2 regions of the Salmonella sp. HY31 genome follow, and region 2 is predicted to be linked to the other one. Evidence: predicted binding sites of a transcription regulator. Region 2 holds the regulator's gene; the other holds the start of a gene.
What was found. Region 2 encodes PhoB, which activates phosphate uptake and scavenging genes when phosphate is short. Its sites were predicted from a motif close to CTGTCATAAAACTGNCNNAT; they were not measured.
Positions count from the first base shown of each region.

Region 1: a site for PhoB is predicted at 1,693-1,712, ahead of kdgR (DNA-binding transcriptional regulator KdgR). Genes of this name have one in related genera too.

Region 1 covers NZ_CP170479.1:2,634,105-2,638,320, reverse strand. The annotation lists gene ACE15A_RS12480 (MFS transporter) at 255-1,628, opposite strand; gene kdgR (DNA-binding transcriptional regulator KdgR) at 1,804-2,595, shown strand; gene ACE15A_RS12470 (YobH family protein) at 2,806-3,045, opposite strand; gene mgrB (PhoP/PhoQ regulator MgrB) at 3,203-3,346, shown strand; gene ACE15A_RS12460 (YebO family protein) at 3,417-3,704, shown strand.
Region 2 covers NZ_CP170479.1:3,561,812-3,566,027, forward strand. The annotation lists gene brnQ (branched-chain amino acid transporter carrier protein BrnQ) at 1-36, opposite strand, end outside; gene phoR (phosphate regulon sensor histidine kinase PhoR) at 445-1,740, opposite strand; gene phoB (phosphate response regulator transcription factor PhoB) at 1,810-2,499, opposite strand; gene sbcD (exonuclease subunit SbcD) at 2,714-3,916, shown strand; gene sbcC (exonuclease subunit SbcC) at 3,913-4,216, shown strand, end outside.

The sequences.
Region 1 (4,216 bases), 930 kb from region 2:
CGCAGGGAAGTATCGTGAATATGCGGAGCGACAATATGGGGTTAGGGAAGTCAGAGGCTGGAGGCGAATGAGCCGTGTATCGGGAGTAATTTTAGTGCAGGAAGAGACACTGAACCCTTTCCAGAAAGAGAAGTCAGGCTAGCATTCATAGTAACGGCAGTTTTGAAAGTTCAGGGGGTGTTCTGGCGAATACAAACCTAAACGTTCTGACTGCCGTTTTCTATTGGTTCACGCTAACCTGCGATGAACCTTTTTTATCCCTTGATCCGGGGGTGGGTGATCCGAAGTCCACTGACGATGGCGGCAAGGGTCGCCAGAAAGCCCGCCGCCAGCAGCGACACGTGGGTTCCGCTGTCACCAAACTGGTTCAACATCAGCGCTACCAGTGCGGCACCAGTACTTTGGCCTAACAGTCGCGCCGTGCCCAGCATCCCACTGGCGCCACCGCTGCGCTCACGCGGCGCGGAAGTAATAATGGTGTGATTATTCGGCGACTGGAACAGGCCAAACCCTGCGCCGCAAAGGATCATCGGCCAGATAATATTCACATCGGAGGGGGAGTCTGGCAACATGACCAGAGCAAACAATCCGGCTGCCATTATCACCATTCCCAGCGCCCCCAGCAAACCGGCATGAAGACGTTCTATCAGGTAACCGGCCAGCGGCGCCATCACCATCGTGGCCAGCGGCCAGGGCGTCAACAACAGGCCGGTTTCTACTTCGCTGCGGCCCAACACGGTTTGCAGGTAAAAAGGTAGCGAGACCATGGCCAACATTTGCGCACAGAACGAGCAAATTGACGTGCCGATCGAGAGTGAAAAAAGCGGAATGCGTAACAAGTCAATGGGTAACAAGGGGACGGTCAAAGAAAGCTGGCGGCGAACGAAGAAAAAACCAACCACGACCAGGACGAGCAGCTCTGCGCCAATCAACGCTAGCGACTGTCCCTGAGCAAAGCCGCTCAACGCAGTAATCAGCAGGCCGAATGTGAGCGCATTCATTACCGCGCTCGGTAAGTCAAAGCGAGGCTTAGCGTCATGGGCGATGTTTGCCGGTAAAAAGCGTATAGCCAGAATTAAGGCGATGATACCTAATGGGACATTAATCAGAAACAGCCATTTCCATGATGAGATGGACAGGATCGCCGCGGCGATTGTTGGACCAGCGGCGGAAGAGACAGCGACGATAAAAGAGTTAATTCCCATGCCTCGTCCCAGATGACGCTGGGGGTAGATAAGTCGAATCAGCGCCGTGTTTACACTCATTAGCGCCGCGCCGCCAAACCCCTGCGCAATGCGCGCCAGCGTGAGCATTTGCAGCGAGTCTGAAAGCGCGCAAAACAATGATGAAAGCAGAAATACCACTAAACCACATTTATAGATCCGGCGATAACCAAACATGTCGCCTAAAAAAGACAGGGAAAGTAGTGAGACGACAATCGCGATTTGGTACGCATTGACAATCCAGATAGAGCTGGCAGGGGAGGCGTGTAGATCAGTCGCAATAGTTGGCAGCGCGACATTAGCGATTGCGCCATCCAGAACCGCCATCGAAATACCGATAATAATCGTCAGGATAGCACCGTATCTCTGCGGGAGGGGCAGGCCGTCGGCCCGTGTTTTTTCCATAAGTATTTTGTAATAATGATAATTATGATCTGAATAATAATTTTAGCATCAATATTGAGGTGTTATGTCGCAGATTTGTAACGAAGTAAGCAAAGATGGATTGCGGGCGACCTGGCGTGAAATTATAATAAAAACTCGTTCTGAATTTTATAAAACACTCGTAATGAGGTGATAAATGGCAAACGCAGATCTGGATAAACAGCCTGATTCTGTATCTTCTGTGCTGAAGGTTTTCGGCATTCTGCAGGCGCTGGGTGAAGAGCGTGAAATAGGGATTACCGAGCTATCGCAGCGCGTCATGATGTCGAAAAGCACCGTTTATCGCTTTTTGCAAACCATGAAAACGCTGGGCTACGTGGCTCAGGAGGGGGAGTCTGAAAAATACTCTCTGACGTTAAAGCTGTTTGAACTGGGCGCGCGAGCCTTGCAAAATGTTGATTTGATCCGCAGTGCGGACATTCAGATGCGCGAACTGTCTCGTCTGACGAAAGAAACTATCCATCTTGGCGCGTTGGATGAAGACAGTATTGTCTATATCCATAAAATTGACTCTATGTACAATCTACGGATGTACTCACGCATTGGTCGTCGTAATCCGCTGTACAGTACGGCCATCGGTAAAGTGCTTCTGGCCTGGCGCGATCGCGATGAGGTTAAGCAGATTCTCGACGGCGTAGAGTATAAACAAAGCACCGGACGAACCATTACCAGTACTGAAGCGTTGCTGCCGCTGTTGGATAAAGTACGTGCGCAAGGCTACGGTGAAGATAATGAAGAACAGGAAGAAGGGTTACGTTGTATCGGCGTACCGGTATTCGACCGTTTTGGCGTGGTAATCGCAGGGTTAAGCATTTCGTTCCCGACGCTGCGCTTTTCAGAAGAGCGCCTACAGGAATATGTGGCTATGTTACACGCCGCCGCGCGTAAAATTTCTGAACAAATGGGTTACAACGATTATCCCTTCTAAGCAACGTTATTAGCATGACGTTAAAAAAAGCAGCCGCGAAAAATGTAGCTGCTTTTTTTATAACATCTGGTGAGATGGAATGGTCAAAGAGGATAATGACTGTCGGCTTATTTAACGGTTATTAAAACATTATTTAACGACGCTTATAAACAACAACTAATATAGGGTAATCATCCGTGATAGTTTCGCTGTGAAATTATTTATTATCGCTTAGCCATTATCCACGACAGTGGCGCTTTTTCTGAAAAGGGGACAGTCAGAAAAGCCAATGATGCCGCTATTGGTATGGACATATTGCGCCGTGGTGGTGCCACGTGCAGTCAGGTAATGGCACTGCAGGCCTAGCCCCGCAGCGTTCACTTTACTTCCCACCAGTACGCCATAGCCGCTCAGCAGCAGGCCTATCCACACCAGGGCAAACAATACAATTGCGCGAATGATCAAACGCATTACTACCTCTTTTCTTTTTTAGTTAGAATAAGAGTAGCGTGTACATTGATTGAAACAAGTGAATCATTCCTAAAAACATATAATGCCGCTACAGTTACTCCTGGTTTAGGTAACCCATGATAATTTAGCGACATAAGATGTAAGATCGGAGAGTGGAGTGAAAAAATTTCGATGGGTCGTTCTCGGCATCGTGGTGGTGGTATGCCTGTTGCTGTGGGCGCAGGTGTTTAATATCATGTGCGATCAGGATGTACAATTTTTCAGCGGTATTTGCGCCATCAATAAATTTATTCCCTGGTAAACGTTTTATACCAGAGATTTCCTTCCCGTGTAGCAGTGGTAGAATGACGTCTCTACATTGAGGTGGTGAAATGAACGATGTTTTAAACTCTGGTGCGTTTTCTCTTGCATCTTTAATAGTATCAATGGTGGTTCTGGTGGTCGGGCTGGCGATCTGGTTCTTTGTCAACCGGGCAAGTTCCCGCGCTAACGAGCAGATAGAATTGCTCGAAGCGTTATTGGATCAACAGAAGCGGCAAAACGCGTTGTTGCGCCGCCTTTGTGAAGCAAACGAACCAGAAAAAGACGCTGAACCCGCAATAGCGGCAAGCGAGCGGAAGGAGGATGAGGACATCATCCGTCTGGTTGCTGAACGATAACGCTTACCGGGGCGCAAGCAGCCAGATGCCATACGCCCCATTCCCCCTTCGGATTTGTCAGTGTTGCCGCTTGTAACTGACAATACAGTATCAACGCCTTAGATAATATATGGCTTTATATGAAACATAGTTTTATATCTATAACAAATGTGTATATGTCAATTTTGTGATATCGATCATTGTCTATTAAAAGCGAAACGTTTCTCTCTCTTTTTGTGGATTGTCATTGTTTGTTCATTATTTTAAGACATCCTGTAAAGGCGAGAAATTTCACAGGAAGCAGTGTCGAATACCTCTTTTCTTTTCTATTATTTTGATTAAAAGGTGTTTTTTAGCATTGTGATAATTTATGCATTAATCTGCATAAAAAGTGATATAAAAGATACAGCTTTTAAATGTGATTTGATGTACTGGAAGAAGCGAACTTATTGAGCTATGGTAAAAAAGTGGCAGTTCAGCAATGACGTTGTCAGGAAGTCCGCCAATTTGCAAGGATATATTTTCAGCAGTTT
Region 2 (4,216 bases):
GGCGATGATATCGCGCGATTTTAACTGATGGGTCATAAAGTCTTACTGCCTGTGGATGGTGATGTTGTAAACATTAAAATTTTTGCCTTTCCCGGAGGATTATAAAGCGGCGTTTTTTATCAATTTCAGCGGGAAAAACTCCCGGACCGATGCGGCGAAGAATTGTTTTTCGATTTACCGCGCAAATGCAGCCGTAATGACAGCACCTGGAGCGCAATTTAAACGCTTATAACGTTTTAAAGCAAGGTGGGATCTAAAAACCAGATGAATATAGCGATATGAAATTTACAACCAGAATAAAACACCATTCTCATGAAAAAGTTATGGCTAATCATGCGAACAAAAAACCACCAGACGTTGAAAGTTTCAGCGCCCCCGCATTAACTGCAAAGAAAATAAGCCAGCATCCGCTGGCTTATGGAAAGTTATACTTACGAAAGGTAATTAGACGCTATTTTTGGCAATTAAACGTTCCGGCAGAACAAAGCTAAATCGCGTTCCTTTACCAGGCAAACTGTCGACTTCAAGGCGGCTTTCATGATGATTCAGCGCATGTTTCACAATCGCCAACCCCAGGCCGCTGCCGCCCGTTTGACGCGAACGCGCTTTATCGACACGGTAGAAGCGTTCGGTCAGACGAGGAATATGCTCAGCGGCAATCCCCGGACCGTTATCTTGTATGCAAAACTCAGCGCCATGCGCGACATGTCGCCAGCTCACCGTAATATGCGTTCCCGCCGGCGTATGGTTTACCGCGTTATACACCAGGTTTGAGATCGCGCTGCGTAGCTGCTCTTCGTTGCCCAAAACGCTAAGACTATCGTCGACCTCAAACGTAAAGGTATGCTTCTGCTGGCTGAGCGTCTGCGCTTCACGCTCCACGATCCGCAGCATCATCGGTACATCCACTTTTTCATTTAATAACAGCGCCGGGGCCGCCTCAATTTTAGACAACGTAAGCAATTGTTTTACCAGCCCTTCCATACGATACGTTTGCTCGCGCATCGTATGCAGCGCTTTCTCTCGCGTCGCCCCCTCCAGCGCCTGTTCCTGCATCATTTCCAGATAGCCTTGCAATACCGTCAATGGCGTACGCAACTCATGGCTAACGTTGGCGAAAAAGTTACGCCTGGCGCCTTCAAGCTGATGCATTTGCGTCACATCGCGCGCCACCATCAGGAGTTGTTTATCGGTATAAGGCATGACACGGATCTCCAGGTGCCGCCCGGTATTCAGCACCAGATGAAGCGGACGGGTGAAATCACGCGTTTTTAAATACTGGGTAAACTCCGGGTAACGCAGCAGATTGAGAATATTCTGCCCGCTGTCATCCGGCCAGCGTAGCCCCAGTATCTGTTGCGCCAAACCGTTACACCAAAAAATGCCGCCCTCTTCTGTGGTCAGTACCACTGCATCAGGCAGCGACTCCGCGCCGCTGCGAAAACGTTTAATCAGGTTCCCCAGCTCGCGGCGGCGCTTCTTATTTCGCAACTGCATCTGGTGTAAACCGTATAACAGCGGCTCCCAACTTCCCCGTCCCGGCGGCGGCGTCATACTTCTGTCGACCCACAGCCACCAGGAGAGGCGCAATAAATTCCAGAAATGCCAGGCAAGCAGTCCCGTCACCGCCGCCAGTAAAAACCACGGCAGATAACCAAAAAAAGCGCTAAGGATAAGCGCGGGGATGCAACAGAGCACCAACTCCAGCACCAGCCTTTTCCATGACAGCCGTTCCAGCACGCGTCATACTCCCTCAAGAATGGAAAGCCTTCTCCGCCAGAAGCCTGTGATCTACTGGCGGAAAAGGCATTAAAAGCGGGTCGAAAAACGATACCCTGTCCCGCGTACCGTTTGCACCATCCGGTCGTGGCCGCTGTGCTCCAGCGCCTTACGCAAACGGCGAATATGCACGTCGACCGTCCGGTCTTCAACGTACACATTGGTGCCCCAGACATGGTTGAGTAGCTGTTCGCGACTATAAACCCGTTCCGGATGCGTCATAAAGAAATGGAGTAATTTAAATTCGGTCGGCCCCATATCCAGTGGGCTGTCGCCGGTCATCACGCGATGAGAGCCAGGATCAAGGCTCAGTCCCTGCATCTCGATCACCTCTTCGACCGCCATCGGTGAGATACGCCGCATAACGGCCTTAATGCGCGCCACCAACTCCTTGGGGGAAAACGGCTTGGTAATGTAATCGTCGGCGCCGGTTTCCAGCCCGCGCACGCGATCTTCTTCCTCACCTCTCGCCGTCAGCATAACCACAGGAATATCCCGGGTCATGGCTTCACGTTTGAGATGTTTAATAAACTGTAACCCAGACCCGCCGGGCAACATCCAGTCAAGAAGGATGAGATCCGGCCAGGGTTCATTAAGTTTATTCACCGCACTGTCATAATCTTCGGCTTCTACGGGCTGAAAGCCATTTTGTTCGAGCACGAAGCACACCATTTCACGGATCGGCGCCTCATCTTCTACGACCAGAATACGTCTCGCCATAATTTGCCCTGTTAGTCGTTAGTTATCAATGCCGCGCCATTATGCGTCAGATTTATGACAGATTTATGAAAAAAAGGGGTGGTATTGACAGCATGTTGATGATTTATGACACCGTTGAAACATTGCATTACCGTCTACTGGCGGTAAATTGCGCCCAAAAATGGAGGGGATGACGTGTATAATCCCGTTCACGCTTTTTTTGCATGGAACTATTATGCGCATCCTCCATACCTCTGACTGGCATCTGGGACAAAATTTCTACAGTAAAAGCCGCGCCGCGGAGCATCAGGCTTTTCTGGACTGGCTGCTGGAGACCGCGCAGTCCCATCAGGTGGATGCCATTATTGTCGCAGGCGATATTTTTGATACCGGTTCGCCGCCAAGCTATGCCCGAGAACTTTATAACCGTTTTGTCGTTAATTTACAGCAAACAGGCTGTCATTTAGTGGTGCTGGCCGGTAATCATGATTCCGTTGCCACGCTTAACGAGTCACGCGAAATTCTGGCGTTTCTCAATACAACCGTGATCGCCAGCGCGGGCTATGCGCCGCAACTACTTCATCGCCGCGATGGTTCTCCCGGCGCCGTACTGTGCCCCATTCCCTTTTTGCGCCCGCGCGACATTATTACCAGCCAGGCGGGGTTGTCCGGCAGCGAGAAACAGCAGCAACTCCTTCATGCGATTGCCGATTATTATCAACAGCAGTACCAGGAAGCGTGCCTGCTACGCGGCGAACGGAAGTTGCCGGTTATCGCGACGGGGCATTTAACCACCGTCGGCGCCAGCAAAAGCGATGCGGTACGCGACATTTATATCGGTACGCTGGATGCCTTTCCGGCGGAGCATTTCCCACCAGCGGATTATATCGCATTGGGACACATTCACCGCGCGCAATGTGTCGGCGGCACAGAGCATATCCGCTATTGCGGCTCCCCCATCGCCCTCAGCTTTGATGAGTGCGGCAAAAGCAAATGCGTGCATCTGGTGACCTTCGACCAGGGGAAATGGCAAAGTACCGAAAGTCTGGCCATCCCCGTTAGCCAACCATTGGCGGTTTTAAAAGGCGACCTGGCGTCAATTACCGAACAGCTTGAGCAGTGGCGCGGCATTGAGCAATCGCCCTCCGTCTGGCTGGATATTGAAATCACCAGCGATGATTATCTACATGATATACAAAGAAAAATACAGACATTAACGGAGTCGCTACCGGTAGAAGTATTACTGGTGCGTCGTAGCCGCGAACAGCGTGAACGCTCGCTGGCGAACGAACGGCGGGAAACATTAAGCGAGCTTAGCGTGGAGGAGGTTTTTGCGCGGCGGCTGGCGCTGGAAGCGTTAGATACCCCGCAGCGCGAGCGCCTGAATCAGCTCTTTTCCAGCACGCTCTACGCGTTGAATGAGGAGCATGAGGCATGAAAATTCTCAGTTTGCGTCTGAAAAACCTGAACTCGCTGAAAGGAGAATGGAAGGTCGACTTTACCGCCGAACCGTTTGCCAGTAACGGGTTATTCGCCATCACCGGCCCGACCGGCGCGGGAAAAACCACCTTGCTTGACGCCATCTGCCTGGCGCTGTACCACGAAACGCCGCGCCTGAATACGGTATCGCAATCGCAAAACGATTTGATGACGCGCGATACGGCGGAATGTCTGGCCGAAGTGGAGTTTGAGGTAAAAGGCGAAGCCTGGCGCGCGTTCTGGAGCCAGAACCGCGCCC